4 regions of the Streptomyces luteireticuli genome follow, and region 1 is predicted to be linked to each of the others. Evidence: riboswitches for the same ligand, from Rfam matches in the RefSeq annotation. Region 1 holds a riboswitch; each other region holds the start of a gene.

The links. A riboswitch is a leader RNA that binds a small molecule or an ion and turns the genes downstream of it on or off. The one in region 1 is predicted to bind cyclic di-AMP.
Region 2: linked by a shared signal. The riboswitch ahead of AB8735_RS06345 (C40 family peptidase) and the one ahead of AB8735_RS32485 (C40 family peptidase) in region 1 are both predicted to bind cyclic di-AMP.
Region 3: linked by a shared signal. The riboswitch ahead of AB8735_RS16365 (transglycosylase family protein) and the one ahead of AB8735_RS32485 (C40 family peptidase) in region 1 are both predicted to bind cyclic di-AMP.
Region 4: linked by a shared signal. The riboswitch ahead of AB8735_RS27845 (M23 family metallopeptidase) and the one ahead of AB8735_RS32485 (C40 family peptidase) in region 1 are both predicted to bind cyclic di-AMP.

The regions. Positions count from the first base shown of each region.
Region 1 is NZ_CP167927.1:7,222,441-7,227,951, reverse strand. It holds gene AB8735_RS32500 (helix-turn-helix domain-containing protein) at 1-633, opposite strand, end outside; gene AB8735_RS32495 (ATP-dependent Clp protease proteolytic subunit) at 854-1,477, shown strand; gene AB8735_RS32490 (hypothetical protein) at 1,484-1,789, shown strand; cyclic di-AMP (ydaO/yuaA leader) riboswitch at 2,074-2,271, shown strand; gene AB8735_RS32485 (C40 family peptidase) at 2,277-2,750, shown strand; gene AB8735_RS32480 (ATP-binding protein) at 2,840-3,268, opposite strand; gene AB8735_RS32475 (helix-turn-helix domain-containing protein) at 3,543-4,436, shown strand; gene AB8735_RS32470 (DUF397 domain-containing protein) at 4,453-4,704, shown strand; gene AB8735_RS32465 (8-amino-7-oxononanoate synthase) at 4,733-5,511, opposite strand, start outside.
Region 2 is NZ_CP167927.1:1,582,812-1,588,322, forward strand. It holds gene AB8735_RS06320 (iron ABC transporter permease) at 1-179, opposite strand, end outside; gene AB8735_RS06325 (iron-siderophore ABC transporter substrate-binding protein) at 176-1,249, opposite strand; gene AB8735_RS06330 (terpene synthase family protein) at 1,449-1,979, opposite strand; partial or broken gene AB8735_RS06335 (terpene synthase family protein) at 1,964-2,347, opposite strand; gene AB8735_RS06340 (hypothetical protein) at 2,411-3,040, opposite strand; gene AB8735_RS06345 (C40 family peptidase) at 3,210-3,689, opposite strand; cyclic di-AMP (ydaO/yuaA leader) riboswitch at 3,695-3,846, opposite strand; gene AB8735_RS06350 (endo alpha-1,4 polygalactosaminidase) at 4,038-4,901, opposite strand; gene AB8735_RS06355 (spherulation-specific family 4 protein) at 4,883-5,511, opposite strand, start outside.
Region 3 is NZ_CP167927.1:3,717,071-3,722,581, forward strand. It holds gene AB8735_RS16355 (septum formation initiator family protein) at 1-406, opposite strand, end outside; gene eno (phosphopyruvate hydratase) at 529-1,809, opposite strand; gene AB8735_RS16365 (transglycosylase family protein) at 2,087-2,818, opposite strand; cyclic di-AMP (ydaO/yuaA leader) riboswitch at 2,823-3,002, opposite strand; gene AB8735_RS16370 (transglycosylase family protein) at 3,263-4,348, opposite strand; gene AB8735_RS16375 (cytochrome P450) at 4,464-5,511, opposite strand, start outside.
Region 4 is NZ_CP167927.1:6,181,829-6,187,339, reverse strand. It holds gene AB8735_RS27860 (GNAT family N-acetyltransferase) at 1-634, opposite strand, end outside; gene AB8735_RS27855 (HPr family phosphocarrier protein) at 733-1,014, shown strand; gene AB8735_RS27850 (GntR family transcriptional regulator) at 1,169-1,897, opposite strand; gene AB8735_RS27845 (M23 family metallopeptidase) at 2,109-2,918, opposite strand; cyclic di-AMP (ydaO/yuaA leader) riboswitch at 2,932-3,088, opposite strand; gene AB8735_RS27840 (pitrilysin family protein) at 3,321-4,688, opposite strand; gene AB8735_RS27835 (pitrilysin family protein) at 4,733-5,511, opposite strand, start outside.

The sequences.
Region 1 (5,511 bases):
GTGGTGGAAGCGGGCGGTCAAGTGCTGCCGGGACCAGCCCACTTCGTCCGCCACCACGCCGATCGGCACGGCCGCCGGGCCGGTCAGCCGTCTCCAGACCCAGTCGACCTGGGGCGGCAGCTCCGGCCCCGCGCCGATGCGGGCCAGCAGGAAATCATCGGTGATCCGGAACCGGGTGGGCCAGTCCGGGGCCTCGGCGAGCCGTTCGGTGAGCCGTCGGCCGTCCGGGCCCAGGAGATCGGTGAAGTGCACTCTCCTGCGGGCCAGTTCCCACAGGGGGAAACCGAACAGCGCACGGGCCCCCAGGGGCGTGAGGAGCGCCACCAGGCCGTACTCCCGTCCGGACTGCCGGATGGCGAAGGGGCGGTCGCTCAGCCCGGACACCGGAGAGAGCACGAGGCTCCGCGGCGGCCCCGGGGCGTCGGTGACAAGGCTCCGGACCGGTGTCTCGAAGTCGATGAGGAGCATCACCGCCGCCAGCGCCGTCACCTGCCGCACCTGCGGCCGGGGCAGCGAGAAGTCCGCCCCCGTGTATCCCAGGACATGGCCGGCCAGCAGGGGGTGCGGGTCGCGGAAGGCGAGTTCGGCCGAGTGGGCCTCCTTGATGACGGTCACCGTCGTCGGGTCGTCCATGCAGTCGCTCCCTTCGGCGGCCCATCACGCCGAATCCCCTTGATACAGACCCTACTTTCTCCCACGCTCCTGCCGGAGTCCTCGCCCGCCACCGTCGTGCGGAAGCCCTCACGAACCCTTCGCGGAGCGGTCCCCCCTCACAGACAAACGTACGTACTGTACATTTTTTACAGACGGCCCGCCTCACGGACGGGCCCGTACCCATGCGAGGAGCACACCCATGACCCTCCGCCCCACCGCCCGCCACGTCCTCCCCGAGTTCACCGAGCGCACCGCCTACGGCCACCGCACCCTCGACCCCTACTCCAAACTCCTGGAGGGGCGGATCGTCATGCTGGGGACGGCGGTCGACGACACCGCGGCCACCGATGTGATCGCGCAGTTGATGCAGTTGGAGCACGCGGCGCCCGGGCAGGACATCGCGCTCTACCTCAACTCCCCCGGCGGCTCCTTCGCCGCGCTGTGCGCCGTGCACGACACGATGCGCTACATCGACTGCGACGTCGAGACGGTCTGTCTGGGCCGGGCCGGGCCCGCGGCCGCACTGCTGCTGGCGGCCGGGACACCGGGGAAGCGGTCGGTGCTGCCGCACGCGCGGGTGGTCGTCGGGCCGCCCGGGCTGCCCGGGCCCGTCCAGGGACAGCCCTCCGATCTGGCCCTGCACGCCGAGGAGTTGCTGCGGCAGCGGGACCTCCAGACGGAGCTGCTGGCCCGGTACACGGGGCGGAGCGCCGAGCGGGTACGGGAGGAGACCGGGCGGGACGTCGTCCTCGACGCGGCCGGGGCCGTGGCCTACGGGCTCGCCGACCGGATCGTCGGCCACCGCGCCGGGAACGGGGGGTGACCTGCGATGCTGCCCGAACTCCCGCCGCTGCCCGCCCTGACCCGCGCCGAGGGCGAGCTGGTGGACCGCTATCTCGAGGTACTGGATCTCCTCGGCCGGATCAATCCCGCCCGCGGGCGCGACACGTACGGAGGGCTACGAGCCGCGCAGGCTCTGGTGGTCGCGGCCACCGGTCTGCGGGACGCCCTGACCGTCATGTTCGAGCGAGGTGAACGCGAGGTGTACACGGGGACAATGGCGCGTGCGATGCGTGTTCTGGACGGGGAGCGGCGCACCACGCGGCTGATGTTGCCGCCGTCGTCCGCGAGTTGAGGAACGGAAACGCTTTTCATCTGGATTCCGTCAGACGGCGGACGCGATCGTGGACACCGCGCAGTGATCACTCTGCGCGGAACGCGCACACGGCGCGCGAGTGATCGCTAACCGGCGCAGGTGACGGACTCACCCCGGGCCGCCGATGACGGTCAAATCGCCGCGCGTCCACCTGAATTGCCCACAGGTGACGAGGCTCACATAACGAGAGTTCCCCTCGGCTTCGGCGCCGCGGCTGCGCCAAGATCCTCGGGACGACAAGACCCCGCCACACGGCGGGGCGGTCCGGGCGGACGCCGAACCCTGCCGCCGCCGGGACGACGGGTCGACACAGGGAGTGATCGGCAGGGATGGAGGACCCGAGCACGGCGGGACGGCTCTCCGGAGCCGGCCCTTGGGGTGAAGCCGCCCTTGGCGGCCGGGCATTCTTCGCCTGCCCGAACCCGACAGGCAATCCTTCACAGGCGGCTGACGAAGGGTATGCGACATGGGCGCGCACAAACGTCCCGCAAGGCTGTCCAAAGCCAAGGCCGCATCGGCCCTGACCCTCGCCGCAGTCGGCGTCACGGTGCTGACGCCGGCCGGAACCTCCAAGGCGGAAGCGGCGTCCGTCTCGGTCAGGGCCCTGCAGATCGCCGTATCCAAGCAGGGCTCGCCTTATCAATGGGGCGCGACGGGCCCGTACAGCTTCGACTGCTCGGGCCTGACCCTCTACTCCTTCAAGCGGGCCGGCAAGCAGCTGCCCCGCACGGCCGCTGCCCAGTACAACCGCACCCGCCATATTCCGCGTTCGGCGCGTGAGCGCGGCGACCTGGTGTTCTTCCACTCCGGACGGGGCGTCTACCACGTCGGGATATACGCGGGGAACGGCAAGATCCTGCACGCCCCCAAGACCGGTTCCGTGGTCCGCTTCGAGCGGATCTGGACGAACAACGTCTGGTACGGCCGGGTGGGCGACTGACGGCGTTCCCCCGGGGGAGGGAGCGTCTGCCGGGCGGTGCGGGATCCCGCGCCGCCCGGCACCGGTGCGCGGGGGCCGGCGCAAGGGCCTCAGCACACGGGGACGGTCCACGGCAGGCGGATCCACACCGTCTTGCCGCCGTCCTCGGCCGGAGTGAACCAGAGCCGGCCGCCCCGCTCGGCGGCGAGCCAGCGGACGATCACCAACCCCCGCCCGTTGTCCTGCTGGACGGCCGCCGGAAGCCGCCGGGGGTAACGGGGGTGGCTGTCGGTGACCCCGATGCTCAGCTCCTCGTCCCGCTCCAGATACATATCCACGGTGAAGACGGGCGACTGGCCACGGGTGTGCAGCACGGCGTTGGTGGCGAGTTCGGAGACGATCAGCCGTACCGCCTCCGCCTCCTCGGTGCCGTCCGGCAGCCCCCACTCCGCGAGCACGGACGCGACGTAGCGGCGGGCCGTGGCGACCGAGGCCGGGGTGCTCGGCAGGGTGACGGATGCTTCCTGGTGGTCTGCCATGGCGCTGCCCCTTTCCCGCCGGTGCCGTTCACGGAAGGAACCCCGGGCGGCTCTGCAGGACAGGGTGCCACTGATAACGACCGGGATGGGAGCGATGGACCGGGATATGCATATATCTGTCGCTCGAAGCGGTGAACTCTGCGACGGGAGACCGCATGCGGTCGGCGTCATGGTCTATTGACTCTCGTGGGCAGGCACGAGTGGCTCTCATGGGCCGGCCGGCTCTCATGCGCCGGCACAGAGGCGTGGGCACGCGCGAGGGGAGGGACGGCCGATGCGGTACGGACCCGCGGTGCGCCGCCGCAAACTCGGCGCCGAGCTGCGCCGCCAGCGCGAACTCACCGGAATGACCAGCCGGCAGGCCGCCGACGTGGTCGGCTGGCACCAGTCGAAGGTGAGCCGGATCGAGACGGGCAGCAGCGGCGCCAAACCCTCCGACGTCGCCCGGCTGCTGGACGCCTATCGGGTCGCCGATCCCGAACTGCGCGCGCTGCTCGGGGCGTTGTGCGGGGCGGACACCACGGGTCCGGGGGACGGGCGGACGGGGGCCCGGCGCGGCTGGTGGTACGCCTACCGCGATCTGCTGCCCTCCGCCTATCTGGACTTCATCAGCCTGGAGTCGGAGGCCTCGCGCTCGCGCACCCTGGAGACCACCGTGGTGCCGGGCCTGTTGCAGACCCCGGAGTACGCGCGCGCGGTGACCCGGGCCGCGCTCGCCGACCCGCCCGACCACCAGGTCGACGAGCTGGTCCGGGTGCGCATGGCCCGGCAGGCGGTGCTCCACCGCGAGCAGCCCGGAAAGCCGCTGGAGTTGTGCGCGGTCCTGGACGAGGCGGTGCTCCGCCATGAAGTGGGCAGTCCCGAGGTGATGGCGGGACAGCTGGGACATCTGCTGGCAACGGCCGCCCTGCCGAACGTACGGCTGCACGTCCTCCCCTTCTCCCGGGGCAACCACATCGGTATCACCGGGCCTTTCGTCATCTTCTCCTTTCCGCGCATCGCCGATCTGGACGTGGTCGTGCTCGACCACTTGACGAGTAGCCTCTACTTGGAACGGAAAGAAGACCTCCGGGCGTACGCCTCCGCGTTCGCCATACTCCGGGCGCACGCCCTCCCGCACGAGAAGTCCTTGGACTACATCGCAGGGATCCATCACGGTACGCAGTGACGCTCAGGGAGGCGCCATGTCCGCACCGCCGCGGTCCGTACCCTTTCGTCCGGCTCTTCCGGTCCTTCCGGCGCTGTGTGTCGCCCGATGGAGGCGCAGCAGTCACAGCACGGGGATGAACAACTGCGTCGAGGCGGCCTCCCTCGGCGCGGGCCTGCTGGCGGTGCGCGACTCCAAGTGGGCGGCGGGACCGGCCCTGTTGCTGCCGTCCACGGCCTGGTGCCCGTTCGTCGCCCTGGTGCGGCGGGGCGGCCCGGGCCTCCGGTGAAGGGGGGGCATCACCCGGGCGTTCGGCATCACCCGTGCGCTCGACGGGCGTTGAGGAACCCCTCCGCCGCGGCCGTGCCCACCACCGTGCCGGCCGCCCGTTCCACCTGTGCGTCCGTGAGGTCCGCGCGGGCGGTCAGCCGCAGCCGGGAGACGCCGTCCGGCACCGACGGCGGCCGGAAGCAGCCCACTTCGATCCCCGCCGCCCGGCAGTCGGCCTGCCAGCGCACCGCCGCCCGCGGCGAGGGGGCCCGTACCGAGACGACGGCCGCGTCGGGGCGTACGGCCGTGAGGCCCGCGCCGGTCAGCCGGGCGTGCAGGTCGCCGGCCACGGCGCGGACCCTGGCCGCGCGCCCGGGTTCACGGCGCAGCACCTCCAGGGCCGCGAGGGCGGCGGCGGCCGCGGCGGGGGCGAGGCCGGTGTCGAAGATGAACGTACGGGCGCTGCTGACCAGATGGGCGATGACCCGGGCGGGGCCGAGGACCACTCCGCCCTGGGCGCCGAGGGACTTGGAGAGGGTGACGGTGGACACGACGTCGGGGGCGCCGGCGAGTCCGGCGGCGTGCACGGCGCCGCGTCCGCCGTCGCCCAGCACGCCGAGCCCGTGGGCGTCGTCCACCAGCAGCCCGGCGCCGTGGCGGCGGCACTGCCGGGCGAGGGCGGCGAGCGGGGCGGCGTCGCCGTCCACCGAGAAGACCGAGTCGGTCACCACGAGGCCCCGCCCCGGGTGGGCGGCCAGCGCCTTGCCGGCCGCCTCGGGGTCGGCGTGCGGGACGACGGCCCGGCCGGCGCGCGCGAGACGGCAGC
Region 2 (5,511 bases), 5.6 Mb from region 1:
CGGGGGACGCGCAGGGAACGCACCACGAGCACGTCCGGATCCGCCGGACCCGCGCCGTGTGCAAGGGCGTCGAGGACGGCGGGGAGCGGCACGGGCCGGGTGCCGACGGCGAGGCTGAGGGCGGCGGCCGCCGTGGTGAGGGCGAGGGCGGCGGCGAACCAGCCGGTCCGGCGGGTCACTTGCCGAGGTTCCCGGCGAGCTCGCCGACGACCAGACGCGCGGCGGCCGGACCGGCGTTGAGGTACCACGGGTCGTCGTCGACGCGCACCGCGTGCCCGGACTTGACCGCCTTCATCGACTGCCACAGCGGCCCGGCGAGCACCTTCCCGGCGTCGGTCCTCGCCTCCTTGCCCTGCACCGAGTAGAAGATCCAGTCCCCGTCCGCACCGTCAACGCTCTCCGCCCCGATGTCCTGCGAAATCGCCGTGAACTGCTGGGACTTGGGCCGCGCGATTCCCATGTCGGCGGCGATGGAGCCGGTGAACGACGACACTCCGAACATCCGCGTGCGGTCGGGGGTGAAGCGCACCATGGACACCGTCATGCCGGCGCCCTTGGCCTCCTTGAGCCTCTTGCCGCGCGCCCTGGCGTCGCCGGTGACGTCGTCGAGAAGCTGCTGCGCCTGCTTCCCCTTACCGACGGCGGCGCCGACGAGCAGCAGGTCCCGCTTCCAGTTGATGCCCTGGCCCTTGGTGACGACGGTGGGCGCGATCTTCGACAACTTCGGATACAGCTCGCCCAGCGAGTCGTTGGCGAGGATCAGGTCCGGCTTGGCGGCGGCCAGGGACTCCAGGTCGGGCGCGGTCCGGGTCCCGACGTCGGTCATCCCGGCGAGCCGGTCCTTGTACCGCGGGAATGCGTCGCGCAGGTAGTCGGGCACGAGCCCGGCGTCCTTGGCCCTGGTGGAGACCGTGGGGACGAGCCCCAGGGACAGCAGGTCGTCGAGCTGCCCGGTGCTCAGTACGGCGATCCGCGCGGGCGCGGCGGCGAGCTTCGTCCTGCCCTTGTAGTGGGTGACCGTACGCGGGAACTGTCCGTCCTTCGCGGTGTCCGAGCCCAGCCCGTCGGCCAGCTTGTCCGGCGCGGTGGACGGTCCCGCGGACGCGCCCGCCACGAGGTTGCGGGAGCCCTGCTTGTTCTTCTCGTTCTTCGACGCGGCCTCGCCTTCCGCCGGGCCGGACGAACATCCGGCGAGCAGACCGCCGACGACGGACACGGCCAGGACGGCCTTCAAGCCCAACGCACCCACAGTACGCACAACAACCGCTCCGATCACTCACAAAGGTAAGCCTTACCTTAGTTGTTCTGTTTGTGAGTGTATGCACGGGGGTGGGGGGACGACGTCGCCCTCACCCGGCTACATGGAAGAGATCCTCGACGGCATGGGTGACACCCCCGGGCGCGAAGCGCCGACCCAACCGGCATCGGGAGCACGGCGCACGGGGCGTTCACGCTGCTTCCAGAACGGTTCGGGTACGGTAACGCGCCGTCTCCGACGACCGGACCGGGTTGCCGTTCATCCATGAGACGACCGTGTCCGGCATCGCCTCCAGGGCCCGCCGTTCCCCGGGGCCCACGCGCGGGAGGAGCCGTCCCCGGATCTGCGCCTCGGCCTCGTGGAACCGCGCGGTCTGCTCCGTGATGAGGGCGGCGACATACGCGGCAGCCTCCTGGGCCGAGCAACGTCGCTCGTACCGCGGCACGGACACGTAGTTGCACAGATCTCCCCGCTCCAGTTCCTTGGGCGCCGAGTAGAGGTCATTGGCCCAGGCGACGACGTTGTTGGCGCTCTCGCGCGCCGCCTGGACGGAAGGGTGGACGCAGAGCGTCTCCGGCACCGGGTGTCCCGACGCGGCCTCGCCGATGCCGAGGGAGACATGGACCGCGCTGGAGAGAAGCCGGTGCCGGCGGTAGTGCTCCTCCGCGAGCGGAGCCTTCCGGCGTTCACCAGGGCCTGGGTCCGGTAGGAGTTGGCGTATGCGGCCAGGTCACCGGCGAGGCGCCGGGTCCAGGCGGGCGGCATGCCCGCCGTGGTGCGTCGCCACAGCTCCTCCAGCGCCTTCCGGTACGGCTCCACGCACGGGTGCGGAGCCGGGCAAGCGGCCTGTCCGTGAACGGAGTTGAGGGTGTCCGCGACGAACACGGCGAAGTCCTGGTAGCGCCCTTCCGCCGTGTCGTCGAGGATGTCGTCGAAGGCGAAGAACCAGCATCCAGTCGGTGGCCGGCAGCAGTCCGTCCGGGGTGGCGTTCGGGTACGTCCAGGCGGCCGGCCGGTCCAGCAGGGCCGCGTCGAAGCGCTCGCCCTCGGGACCGTCGGCCACCAGGCCGGTGGCCCGCGTCGAGGGATGGAGCCGCGCGGTGCCGGGTGTGGCGAAGGGCGGCACGAGCAGGTCCACGGCTGCGCCCCCGGCTAGCCGGTGGAGAACATGCCGGCGCAGACCCCCAGCGAGTCACCGCTCTTCGCCGTGCCCGCGCCGAAGGTGGAGTTGAGGGTGGAGATGAGCTCCGGGGTGAAGTCCGCCCGGAGACCGGCCATGGTGACGGTGAGCGCGGGAACCGGCAGGAGCGACGTGATGGACGGCGAGAAGGTGGACGGCAGGCCGTACGAGTAGACGGGGATGCGGACACCGTCCGGGCTGGCAGGGCTCTTGACCAGGTAGGTGGTCGTCCCGGTCGGCAGGGGGCCCTGGGGGGCCGATGCCTCGACCTTCCTGCCCTGGGCGTCGGAGAAGGTGAATCCACCGGTCGCGTCGAGGGTGAGGGTGACGGCGGAGGCCAGCTTGGCCGGGTCGTCGATGACGTCGGTCGGGGTCGCGTCGAGATTGAGCGTTCCCGTGACATCGGTGTACGCGACACTCGGCCCGGTGGCGCCCTGCACCGGCGTCTGCGGTGTGAACGTGATGCCCGGCGCCTGCCAGGAGACGGAGCACTGGGCACTTCCGGACCCCACGGGGAGGGGCAGCGAGTCGACGGCGTACGCACTCGTGGCGAGCGCGGCCACGAACACGGCGGATATCCCGACTATGGTTCTGCGGCGCATGGAGAGGCACCTTTCGGGGTGCTTGCCTCCCCTCATGCTTCTTGCGAGCACCCCCGCCGGCCACCCCGGTACCGCTGTCCGGGGGAAGCATGCGCGGGCGGGCCTGGGCGGTCATCCGCCCCGGCCCGCCCAGGCCCCCATTGGGGGACCCATGTGCTCTTCGCGCGCGTCAGCGCACGCGCCCGTACCACACACTGTTCGTCCAGATCTTCTCCAGACGGACCTTCTTCCCGGTGCCCGGCGCATGCCAGATCTTGCCGCCACCCGCGTAGATACCCACGTGGTAGACGTTGCTGCCGGAGTGGAAGAAGACCAGATCACCCGTGGTGCGCGAGCCGCGCGAGATGTGACGGGTCGCGTTGTACTGGTCGGCCGCGACGCGCGGCAGCTTCTTGCCGGCGCCCTTCTTGAAGGAGTACTGCGTCAGGCCCGAGCAGTCGAAACGGTTGGGGCCGGTGCCGCCCCACTGGTACCAGGAGCCCTTCTTCGAGGCCGCGACCTTGACGGCCTTGGCGCCGGGCGACGTGGCCGCCTGGGCCTCGCCGGCCAGGCCGGGGAGGAGGACGGAGGCCGCGACGGTCGCGGCGGTGAGGGCCGATGCGGTACCGGCCCGGGAGATGAGCGCGGGTATTCGAGGCAGCGCAGACATGCCGATAAGCCCTTCGTCATCCGCCTGCGAAAGATGACCTGTCGGGTTCGGGCTGACAAAGTTGCCCGGCCACCAAGTGGCTTCACCCCTAGAACCACCGCCTTCGTGGTTCGTCCTGCCTGGGTCTCCCGCTCCTGCCGATCCGCGAAATCAGGTCCGCACCCGGAGCGGCGGCAGGACTCGGCGTCCGCCCGGGTCGCCCGCCTCTGTGACGGGGTCTTGGTTGTTCGGTGCATGATCCTGCACCATCCGCCACCGAAAACCGGTGCCGAAACGGTGTTCTGTGAGGTTCTTCACGCACCGTGCGGTGAACTTCCGTCACGTTACGTCCCGTTTCGGGACGCCACGTCAGCAGGCCCTGCGCCAGGAGTTCAGCCCCAGCTTCTTCTGCATGGAGGACAGCCCGAGTTCCTTCGCCTCGCCGCAGAACTCCCCGGGCGCCATCTCGTACTCGACATGGAAGACGGCCTTCCCCTTGTCCACGAAGGGCTTGAGCCGCTCGCACTCGCCGTACTGCGCGCACTGTTCGTTGACGGCGAAGTCGAAGTCCCGGACCAGCTCGGGTATCTGCTCCAGGTCGTTCTTGAGGCCGACGGCCATGCCCCGCTCATGGGCGAGGGAGGCGATCATCCGGTTGAACGCCAACTGGTGGGCGGCGGTGAGCGGAAAGCCCGTCTTGTTGCGGAACCCTTCGGTCAGATCGGGCTCGACCGCGTCGAACCCCTTCTTCCGGCACATGTCGAAACGTTCCGCCATGATGGGCCGCAGGACGTCCAGGCGCCGGATGTCGAGCCACTTCTCCCCCTTCCACCCCTCGTTCTTCGCGCCCAGCACGGACGCCGGGAACTTCCCCTGGTCCGGACGCCAGTCCTCGTACGCCCCGACGTTGATGTAGCAGATCACCTTGCGCTTCTTCGCGTGCAGCTTCGCCACGGTCGCCGCGTCGTTCTCGAAGCCGTCGATGTCGTAGACGGGAACGTCGACGGAGGTGTCCACGGCGCCGTCGAGCTGCCACTGCCAGCGGGTGCCGGGCTTGGGCTGCCAGCGCGTGCCGGGGCGCGGATGCGCGGAGGGCGGCGAACTCGGCGCGTTCGAGGCGTCGTCGGACGCGTCGTCGGAAGGGGATGTCGTCACCGAACAGCCCGTCGCGACCAGCAGCGCGGCCGTCGCCAGGACTCCGCCCCGAAGCCATCTCACGGTGCGGTCTGCCATGGATTCTCTCCGTTCCCCGGAACGGCGCAGTGCACCGCGGCACCGCGTCTTCCGGCCGTGCGGGCCACCAGTCCGGCCCACTCCTGGGGCACACCGTAGACCAAGTGACAGAAGCGCGAGGGGAGATGGTCGGCCGTCCAGCCGGGCACCCGCGCGGTGCGGTACGCCTCCCAGGGCCCCTCGAAGGTGACGAGCAGGTCGGCGACCTCGGCGTACCCGGGATCCGGGTGGGTGCCGGGGTTGAGCACGACGGTCCGCGCGCCCAACGCGCGGGAAAACAGGGCGAGTCGGCGGTAGTGCGGCAGCAGCGCCGCCTCCACGGCGACCCGGTCGCAGAAGACGCCGTCGACCTCGTACCAGCGCCGGTGCCGGCGCAGGTCGGCGACGGCCGCGCGCAGGGGGCGGCGGCCGTAGGCGGTGTCGACGTACCCCAGCACGGGCACGCCCGCCGCGCGCAGCCGCACCGCGGCGGCCCGGAAGGACGGGTCGGGGAACTGCCCCGGCCCGTCCGCCGCGTTGAGCACCACGCCCCGCAGGGCGGGCGCGGCCCGTACGAGCCGTTCCCATGGGCCCGGTTCGGCGCCGGGGTGCACGTACAGGGGGACGAGCA
Region 3 (5,511 bases), 3.5 Mb from region 1:
CGGCGCCCTGGTCCCGGCGGGGCTTGGCGCGTCCGCTGCCGTCGACGACGGTGAAGCCGGTCTCCCCGGGCCGTACGTAGTGCAGGTGCTCGCGCGCCTGCTGCTCCACGTACGCCGGGTCCTCCAGCCGCGCCTTCTCCTCGCGCAGCAGCTTCACCTGCTCGCGGGCGCGCTCGGAGCGGTGCCGCTGGTCGTCGATGTCGGAGCGCTGGGTGACCCACTGCCGCATGGGGTAGGCCAGGGCGACGACCAGGGAGCAGACGACCAGCGCCAGCAGCGCCGCACGGCCGGTGAGCCGGCTCCGGCGGGGCGGCCGCGTGCGCCGGCCCCGGGCGTCCGGCCCCTGGACGAGCGCCGTGCCGATCGCCTTGAGCCTGGTCGCGGTGGAAAACCGTTCCGCCGCCACGTCGCCTCCCCGCTGGTCACTGCACCGAAGCCAAACCGTCCCCGGCCACGGTACGGGACCGTGGCCGGGGACGTGGTGAGGCTTGAGGCTTTGTCAGCCCCGGGCGTCGGCCCTGGAGGGGATCAGCCCTTGAAGCGCGGGAAGGCGGAACGGCCCGCGTACACCGCGGCGTCGTCGAGGATCTCCTCGATGCGCAGCAGCTGGTTGTACTTGGCCACGCGCTCGGAGCGGGCCGGGGCGCCGGTCTTGATCTGGCCGCAGTTGGTGGCGACGGCCAGGTCGGCGATGGTGACGTCCTCGGTCTCGCCGGAGCGGTGGGACATCATGCACTTGAAGCCGTTGCGCTGGGCCAGCTCGACGGCGTCGAGGGTCTCGGTCAGCGAGCCGATCTGGTTGACCTTGACCAGCAGGGCGTTGGCGGCGCCCTCCTCGATGCCGCGGCCGAGGCGCTCGGGGTTGGTGACGAACAGGTCGTCGCCGACGAGCTGGACCTGGTCGCCGAGGCGCTCGGTGATGGTCTTCCAGCCGTCCCAGTCGTCCTCGAACAGCGGGTCCTCGATGGAGACCAGCGGGTACGCGGCGACGAGCTCGGCGTAGTAGTCGGTCATCTCGGCCGCGGTGCGGTCCTGGCCCTCGAAGGTGTAGACGCCGTCCTTGTAGAACTCGGAGGCGGCGACGTCCAGCGCCAGCGCGATGTCCTGGCCGGGGGTGTAGCCGGCCTGCTTGATGGCCTCGAGGATGAGGTCGAGGGCCTCGCGGTTGGAGCCGAGGTTCGGGGCGAAGCCGCCCTCGTCGCCCAGACCGGTGGACAGGCCCTTGGCCTTCAGCACGGCCTTGAGGGTGTGGTAGACCTCGGTGCCCCAGCGCAGCGCCTCGGAGAACGACTCGGCGCCGATCGGCGCGATCATGAACTCCTGGATGTCCACGTTGGAGTCGGCGTGCGAGCCGCCGTTGAGGATGTTCATCATCGGAACGGGCAGCAGGTGCGCGTTCGGGCCGCCGAGGTAGCGGAAGAGCGGCAGGTCGGACGCCTCGGAGGCGGCGTGCGCGACGGCCAGGGAGACGCCCAGGATGGCGTTGGCGCCCAGCGAGCCCTTGTTGTCGGTGGCGTCCAGGTCGAACATCGCCTGGTCGATCAGGCGCTGCTCGGTGGCGTCGTAGCCGACGAGCTCCGGGCCGATCTGCTCGATGACGGCCAGCACGGCCTTCTCGACGCCCTTGCCCAGGTAACGGTTCTTGTCCCCGTCACGGAGCTCGATGGCCTCGAAGGCGCCGGTGGAGGCGCCGGACGGCACGGCGGCACGGCCGGTGGAGCCGTCGTCGAGGCCGACCTCGACCTCGACCGTGGGGTTGCCTCGCGAGTCGAGGATCTCGCGAGCTACGACGACGTCGATGGACGGCACGAGGGTCTCCTTCGTGTGTGTCTGAAGTTCTGCAGCACGAGCCTAACGGGCCCCGGAGGGTCCGCCCGCCCTCGGACCGCCGCCCGGCCGGAAAAATGGCACAAACGCCGAGATCACGGGATGAATGGGCTGGATGTTCGCCCAGCGGTGAACGGCTCGGGGAACCACTGGGGGAACCGCCCGGTGATTCTCCCGCGGGAACGGCGGAGCCCCGCTCCGATGCGGCTCGGGGGGAGCGGGCGCATCGGAGCGGGGCGGTTCGCCAGGGAAGGCTGCGTCAGCTGAGGTGCAGCTTCTGGCCGGGGAAGATGAGGTCGGCGCTCTCGACGATGTCCTTGTTGCGGTCGTAGAGCTTCTCCCAGCCGCCCTTGACCTTCTTGGCCTCGGCGATCTTGGCGAGGGTGTCGCCCTCCTTGACCTGGTACTCGCCGTCGCCCATCTTGACCGTCTTCGGGGCGGCGTGGCGGGGGGCGGCCGGCTTGGCGGCCGGGGCCTCCTCGTCGCTCTGCTGCGGAGCGGCGTGCTTCGGCGCGGACTGGCGCTCGCTGCGGTCGGCGTGCGTCTTGGTGGAGACGCTGCGCTCGCCGGTCGACTTCTGGGTCTTGGTGGACGAACCGGAGGTGTCCACGTCGGCCTTGGCGCCGCCGGAGGACAGCGGACCGGCGCTGGCGCAGCCCCAGGCACCGGGGCCCTGCATGGCGAGGAGCTTCTCGGCGACGGCGATCTGCTGGCCCTTGGTGGCGAGGTCGGCGCGCGGGGCGTAGGCGGTACCGCCCGCGGCGGCCCAGGAGGACTGCGAGAACTGCAGGCCGCCGTAGTAGCCGTTGCCGGTGTTGATCGACCAGTTGCCGCTGGACTCGCACTGGGCGACGCGCTCCCAGGTGTCGACGGAGGCGGCGTGGGCGGAGGTCGCGGCCATCAGCGGGGCGGCGACTGCGGCGCCGGTGACACCCGCGAGCGTGGCGATGCGGACGGCCTTGTTCGGACGACGGTGCTTGCCCTTGGACATGACTCGGTTTCCTCACCGGCGCCTACGAGGTGAGCTGTCGGGTTCGGACGTGAGTTGCCCGGCCCGGTGGCTTGCGCGCACCAGGCTTCACCCCTAGCCGCTGCGGCACCCCGGTCACTGACCGGCGGACCGTCGCGGCGACTTACCTTGGTTCCCCCGCTCCTGCCTACGGCGCTTGCGCGACGACTCCCCCGGCCGCCGGCAGGATTCGGCGTGACGACCGTGGTGCTCGCGGTGGCGAGCGGTGACGACGTTAAGCACAGGCGGCCTACGGGTTCAAACCCCCCTTTTCGGCCACCGGCTGGATCCAACCCCCTGAGAAACTCGGTGTTTCCGCAGGTGAGAGCCGCTTCCCCGGCTCCTGACGGGCCGTATCCGAGACGCTGTCAACGAGACCCATGTCTCACTTTCGCTCGGAACGGACATTCGACCCGAACTGCCCTCCTACTTCTTCAGTTCGAGCTGCTGGCCTGGGTGAATGAGATCCGGATCGGAACCGACGACCTTTTTGTTGTCGTGGTAGATCCGGTGCCAACCGCCGGGCACGGAGTGCTCCTGCGCGATGGCTGACAGGTTGTCACCGGGGCGCACGGTGTAGTCCTCGGCACGCGACCCTTGTCCATGTGCTTCCGCACCACCGCGCGAGGAGCGCTCCGCGCCCGAACGCGGCTGCTGCGCGCGGTGCTTGCCGGTACCCGCTCCGGCGTCCGCGCCGGTGGCCGTGTCCGCTTCCGCACCACGGTCCGCGCCCTGGTCGCCGCTCGCGCCGGACGTGCTGCCGGGCGCCGGCGAGTGCGGCGCGCGGGACGGTCCGTCGGGCCGGTCGGCGGAGCGGGAGGGCGCGGGGCCGGACTTCGGCGCCTCCGGGGCCGTGGACCTGCCGGAGCCCTTCCCGGGCGCCTTCGCGTCCGTCGTGCCCTCCGCGGCGTCCTCGGTGTCCCGGGTGCCCTCGGCCGGCTTGCGGTGCTTGCCCTTGGCGTCCTCGCCGGAACTTCCGCTTCCGGACGGGGTGTCCGACGGGGTGTCCGACGGAGTGCCCACGGTCCCGGACTTCCCCGGCGACCGGTCGTGCTCCCGCGCCCCGGACGGCGGCCTGTGCTCCGGCGCCGGGGTGGAGGCGTCGGCCCGCCCCGGGTCCACGTCCGGCGCCGGGCCCTCCTTGGCCAGGTCCGACTTCACGGCACAGGCGGGCCAGGCGTACGGGCCCTGCTGCTTGAGGATCCGCTCGGCGACGGCGATCTGCTGGGCACGGCTGGCCTGGTCGGGCCGCGGCGCGAACTCCCGGCCGCCGCTCTCCTCCCACATGTCCTGCGTCATCTGGAGCCCGCCCAGATACCCGTTGCCGGTGTCGGCGCTCCACAGCCCGCCGCTCTCGCACTGGGCGACGCGGTCCCAGGTGGGGGCGTCCGCCGCGTCGGCGGTGGTGGCCCCGAGCAGCGGCATGGCGATTCCCGCGCCCGTCACGCCCGCCGCGAGCACGGCGGCGGGAATCTGACGGGGGCGTCGATGTCGACCTTTCCCGGAGAGCATGCGGTCACCTCTCATGTGGCGGCTGAATATGACCGTCGAACATAGCGACGGCCCCCAGCGGTCACAAGCAGGCGCGAGTGCGGTCGGGTGACGGTCAAAGAGAGTTGACCTATAGTCATGTGCCCGTGTGCCCGGGCTCCGGGGAGAAGGAGACGGGCAGGGTGCGCAGGCCCCGCATGATGAGCCCGCCACGCCACCGCAGTTCCTCGGGATCCACGGAAAGCCGCAGGTCGGGAAGGCGGCGCAGCAGCGTCGCGAGTGCCGCCCGGCCCTCCAGCCGCGCCAGCGGCGCACCGAGGCAGTAATGGATGCCGTGCCCGTATCCGAGGTGCTGATTGTCACTGCGGGCCAGGTCGAGCGTGTCGGGGTCGGCGAACCGCTCCGGGTCGCGGTCGGCGGCCGCCAGAACGACGAGCACGGGGTCCCCCTCGGCGATGCGCTGCCCGCCGATCGTCAGGTCCCGCGTGGCGAACCGCCAGGTCGCCAGCTCCACCGGGCCGTCGTAGCGCAGCAGTTCCTCCACCCCGGTGGCGAGCAGTTCCTCGTCCCCCTCGGCCAGGGCGTCCTGGAGCCGCGCGCGCTGCCCGGGGTTGCGCAGCAGGGCGTACGTGCCGTTGCCGATGAGGTTGACGGTCGTCTCGAACCCGGCGAAGAGGAGGATGAAGGCCATCGCGGCCGCCTCGTTCTCGGTGAGGTGCTCGCCGTGGTCGCTGGCCCTGATCAGCCCGGAGATGAGGTCGTCCCCGAGATCCTCGCGCTTGCGGTGGATCAGCTCCGCCAGGTACGTCCGCATCCGCTTCACCGAGCGGGCCACCCCGCCGCGCGGCCCGCCGCCGTGCCGGATCATCATCCCCGCCCAGTCCCGGAAGTCGTCCTGGTCCTCCGGCGGGACCCCGAGCAGGTCGCAGATGGCGTAGATGGGCAGCGGGAAGGCGAACTCGTGGATGAGGTCCGCCTCGCCCCGGCCCGCGAAGCCGTCGATGAGCCGGTCGGTCAGCTCCTGGACCCGCGGCGCGAACTCCGCGACCCGGCGGGGGGTGAACGCCTTGGAGACCAGGCGGCGCAGGCGGGTGTGGTCCGGCGGGTCGATGTTGAGCAGATGCGTCATCAGGTTGGCGCTCCGCTCGCCCGGAATGCCTACCTTGCCCTTGCCGTGGGCGGAC
Region 4 (5,511 bases), 1.0 Mb from region 1:
GCTGCACGGAGCGGGCCTCGGCGCGCTGCTCGCGGGCGCGCTGGACGGCGAGCGAGCGGTCGGTGGGCTCCAGGTCGAGTTCGAGGCGGACGACACCGTCCTCGAAGCTGCGCTTCTGGGTGTAGCCGGCGTCGGTGAACACCTTGATCATCTTGGTGTTGGCGGGCAGCACCTCGGCGGCGAAGCGCCGGATGCCGCGCTCCCGGGCCACGGCCGCGATGTGCTCCAGCAGGGCGGAGGCCACGCCCCGGCCCTGGTGGGCGTCCTGGACCAGGAAGGCGACCTCCGCCTCGTCTGTCGCGGTCGCCGCGGGGCGGCCCCGGGGGTCGATGCGGTCGTAGCGGACGGTGGCGATGAACTCGCCGCCGATGGTGGCGGCGAGGCCGACCCGGTCGTTGTAGTCGTGGTGGGTGAAGCGGTGCACATCCCGGTCGGACAGCCGGGGGTAGGGCGCGAAGAAGCGGTAGTACTTGGACTCGTCCGAGACGTGCTCGTAGAAGCTGACCAGGCGCTGGGCGTCGTCGGGGGTGATGGGACGGATCCGGGTGGTGCCGCCGTCACGCAGGACGACATCGGCTTCCCAGTGGGCCGGGTAGGCGAGGAACCGTGTCGCGTGCTCGGACGGCGTCTGCATGGGGCCAGCGTACGACCGGGTACCGACACCGCGACCGAGCACCGTCCGCACCGTGCGACACTGGTCTAGACAACCTCTCCGACTTGAAGGGCAACACCATGGTTGAGCGCCGAGTGAACGTCGGCTGGGCCGAGGGTCTGCACGCCCGCCCGGCGTCGATCTTCGTCCGTGCGGCGACGGCTGCCGGGGTCCCCGTGACGGTCGCCAAGGCCGGTGGCACCCCCGTCAACGCCGCGTCCATGCTGGCCGTGCTGGGCCTGGGCGCCCAGGGTGGCGAGGAGCTCGTCCTCGCCAGCGAGTCCGAGGGCGCCGAGGCCGCGCTCGACCGCCTGGCGAAGCTGGTCGCCGAGGGCCTCGAGGAGCTCCCGGAGACCGTCTGATCCTCCGGCGCGCGGCGGGGCCGCGGTGGCCCGCACCGGCCGCCGCGGCCCCGTCGTGTGCGCCGCCCGGCGCACGGGCGGGCGGGAGCCCGCCCGGAAACCGCCACGATTCCCGGCCGGAACTCCTTCCGTGTACTGGAATAGCCCGGCGTTGTTAAATGCGGGCGCTCGCCGTGTTTACGGCGCGTTTCCCGTCCGCCGCCCGCGGCACCCCGGCCGGCGGGACCGGGCGCCACAGCCGGAACTCCCCCGGCTGCCGCTGGGCCCGTACGGCCGCGATGGACCGCGCCCGCTCGGCGTCCCGCCGCAGGACGGCGTCCACCAGCGCCGCGTGCGTCTCCCAGGTCTCCGCCGGACGGGCGGGCGGCTCGGCCTCGTACACCCAGGAGATCTTCCGCCGGACCTGGGTGAGCAGGGCGGCGAGACTCGGACTGCCGGACGCCTGGGCGAGCGTCTCGTCGAACCAGTCGCCCAGCGGGCACAGTTCGCCCGTCCGTCCGGACCGGACGCGCTCCCGGCCCAGCCTCACCAGCCCCCGCAGCACCTTCAGATGGGCGTCGGTGCGCCGCTGGGCGGCCCGGGCGGCGCCCAGCGGTTCCAACAGGGCGCGGACGTCGAGCAGATCGGCGGCCTCCTGCTCGGTCGGCTCGGCGACGCAGGCGCCGGCGTGCCGGCGGGTGGTGACGAACCCCTCGGAGGCCAGGGTGCGCAGGGCCTCGCGGACGGGTACGCGGGAGACGCCGTAGCGGCGGGCGAGGAGCTCCTCGATGAGCCGGCTGCCGGGCGGGAAGGCGCCGGAGACGATGTCGTCGCGGATGGCCGCGCACACGGCCTGGGCGGAGACGCGGCGGGCGTCCCCCGCCTCGTCGCCGTCGCCGTTCACGAACGTCCCCGCATCGACGAACCCCTCCGCATCGCCCCGCCGGACCGGCCGGACGGCATCCGGTTGACGTCTGCTCAGGGATGCCCGGGGACGATCGACTCTATTGCAATCACGTGCGAATTCCGATAGCCGCCCGCAGGGCAGGGAAATGTTTTGGCCATGCCGAAAGGCCCCGGCCGGAGCCGGGGCCTTCGGGAAGTCCAGGTGTGTCCTACAGGTCGACGCCGTGGGCGCGCAGGTACGCGACCGGGTCGATGTCCGAACCGTAGGTGGGCGCGGTGCGGGCCTCGAAGTGCAGGTGCGGGCCGGTGACGTTGCCGGTGGAGCCGGAGAGGCCGATCTGCTGGCCGGGGGTGACGACCTGGCCGACGGCGACGGATATGGACGACAGGTGGCCGTACTGGGTGTAGGTGCCGTCGTTGTGCTGGATGACGATGTTGTTGCCGTACGCGCCGCCCCAGCCGGCCTCGACGACGGTGCCGGCGCCGACGGCCTGCACGGTGGTGCCCTCGGCGGCGTGGAAGTCCACACCGGTGTGGCTGCCGGAGGACCACAGGCCGCTGGTGGCCTTGTAGGTGGTGGAGACGAACGAGCCGGCGATCGGCAGCACGAACGCGTTGAGGCGCTTGCGCTCCGCCTCGCGGGCGGCCCGCTCCTGCTCGGCACGCTCGGCCTCGGCCTTGCGCTTCGCCTCGTCCGCGCGCTTCTTGACCAGGGCGGCCTGCTGCGTGGCCTCGGCCTCGGCCTGGTGGCGGGCGGCGGCCTGGTCGGCGGAGCCCTGCTGCATCTGAGCCTGCTCGCCGACGCTGTCGGCGACGTGGTCGGAGAGCACGACGGCCTGGGTGAGGCCGGTGTCCTCGTGGCGCTGGGCATCGTCCGCGGGGGAGGCGGCGAAGGCCGGAGCGGCGACGCCGGCGACGACGCCCGCGGCGGTGAGGGTGGCTATACCGGCGACGTTGGCGCCGACACGGGCGGCGCGGCTCGGACGACGGTGCTTCCCGGTGGCACGGGTGAACGCCATGGCTGCGGCTGTTCCTTTCCTTCCCTGTCGCCTACCGGGTTAGCTGACGGGTTCGGAGCAGGAAGGTCTCCTACGGCCCCCTCCGGAGAGGGATCCGATTCACCCCAGGGAACAGGTGGTTCCCCGGCTCCCCTGGCTCGCGCCGTACGGGGACTCGGCGATGGCTGCCCGGGGCCGCGGTTGCGGCTCCGATCTGACGGACTGCCGTCCCGAAGCTAATCGGCGTCAGATTCGAACGGCAAACGGAACCGCGTTTTCGTGACGCACGCCACACAGCCCTCGTGCAACCACCTTGTCAATTCGGGCATATCGGAGGCGCGTGGGTCCCTCAGGACCCACGCGCCTCCATGGCCTGGGGCGTTGGCCCGCCCCTGAGCCGCCGTCGGGCCGAAATCGGCCCGCTCAGGCGGAGATGACCGTCACTTCGCCGATCCCGAGCGCCTTGACGGGCTCGGCGATCTCGGCAGCGTCCCCGACGAGGACCGTCACCAGACGGTCGGCCGGGAAGGCGGCGACGACGGCCGCCGTGGCCTCCACCGTGCCGGTCTCCGCGAGGCGTTCGTAGAGCCGGGCCTGGAAGTCGTCGGCCAGGTGCTGCTCGACCTGGTCGGCGAGGGTGCCCGCGACGGCCGCCGCCGTCTCGTACTTCAGCGGGGCGACGCCCACGAGGTTCTGCACGGCGACGTCGCGCTCGGTGTCGGTCAGGCCCTCGGCGGCGAGGGTGCGCAGCACGGTCCACAGATCCGCCAGCGCCGGGCCGGTGTTGGGGGTGTCCACCGAGCCGCTGATGGCCAGCATCGCGGTGCCCCTGCCGTCCGGGGTGGAGCGCAGGACCTGGGCGAAGGCGCGGACGCCGTAGGTGTAGCCCTTCTCCTCGCGCAGCACCTTGTCGAGCCGGGAGGTCAGGGTGCCGCCCAGGCAGTAGGTGCCGAGCACCTGGGCGGGCCAGACGCGCTCGTGCCGGTCCGCGCCGGTGCGGCCGATGAGGAGCTGCGTCTGGACGGCGCCCGGCCGGTCCACGATGATCACGCGGCCGGTGTCGTCGGCGGAGACGGGCGGCACGGGCCGGGGCTCGGCCGGGGAGCCCGTCCAGGCGCCGAGGGTGTCGGCGAGGGCCTGGTCGAGGTCGACCCCGGTGAGGTCGCCCACGACGACGGCGGTGGCGGTGGCCGGGCGGACGTGGGCCTCGTAGAAGGCGCGGACGGACGCGGCGTCGATGCGCTCGACCGTCTCCTGGGTGCCCTGGCGCGGCCGCGACATCCGCGAGTCGGCCGGGAAGAGCGCGTCCGACAGGGCCATGGCGGCCCGGCGGGCCGGGTTGGCCAGCTCGTGGGGGATCTCGTCGAGGCGGTTGAGGACGAGGCGCTCGATCTCGTTGTCGGGGAAGGCGGGGGCGCGCAGGGCGTCCGCGAGCAGGCCGAGGGCCTTGGGCAGCCGGGAGGCCGGAACCTCCAGCGACAGCCGGACGCCCGGGTGGTCGGCGTGCGCGTCCAGGGTGGCGCCGCAGCGCTCCAGCTCGGCGGTGAAGTCCTCGGCGCTGAGCTTGTCGGTGCCCTCGGAGAACGCCCGGGCCATGATCGTGGCCACTCCGTCGAGCCCGGCGGGCTCGGCCTCCAGCGGCGCGGCCAGGCTGACCTCGACGGCGACGACCTGCTGGCCGGGGCGGTGGCAGCGCAGCACCGTCAGGCCGTTGGGCAGCACCTCGCGGCCGGGGGCCGGGAAGTCCCAGGGCGTGGCCGTGCCGGGCCGGGGCTGCGGGTGGAAGTGCATGGCGGGCTCCGCGGTGTCGGTGGCGCCCACGACTGCGGCGTCGGTCACTGGGCCGTCTCCTGTTCCTGTGCGTTGTCGTCGGCCTGTGCGTCGGCGTCCGCCTGCGGGCCGGTCGGTTCGTACACCAGCACCGCGCGGTTGTCCGGGTGGAGGCGGGACTTGGCGACGGCCCGCACCTCCTCCGGGGTGATGTCCAGGACGCGCTGCACGGCGGTGAGGGCGAGCTGCGGGTCGCCGAAGAGCACGGCGAAGCGGCACAGTTCGTCGGCACGGCCGCTGACCGTGGCCAGCCGGTCCAGCCACTCGCGCTCCAGCTGGGCCTGGGCCCGCTCCATCTCCTGCGCGGTGGGCCCCTCCAGGGCGAAGCGGGCCAGCTCCTCGTCGACCGCCGCCTCGATGGCGGAGACCTCGGCACCGGCCGACGCCTTGACGTCCAGCCAGCCGAGCGAGGGGGCGCCCGCCAGGCGCAGCAGGCCGAAGCCGGCGGCGACGGCGCTGCGGTCGTGCCGGACCAGGCGGTTGTGCAGGCGGGAGGACTCGCCGCCGCCGAGCACGGTCAGCGCCAGGTCCGCGGCGTCCGCCTCGCGGGTGCCGTCGTGCGGCAGGCGGTAGGCGGCCATCAGGGCCCGGGAGGGCACCTCTTCGCGCACGACCTGGCGCAGCTGCCGGCCGATGACGTCCGGCAGGCTGCCGTCGCGCGGGGGCTGCTTGCGGTCGTGGGCGGGGATGGAGCCGAAGTACTTCTCGATCCAGGCGAGCGTCTGCTCGGTGTCGATGTCGCCGACGACGGAGAGGACGGCGTTGCCCGGCGCGTAGTACGTGC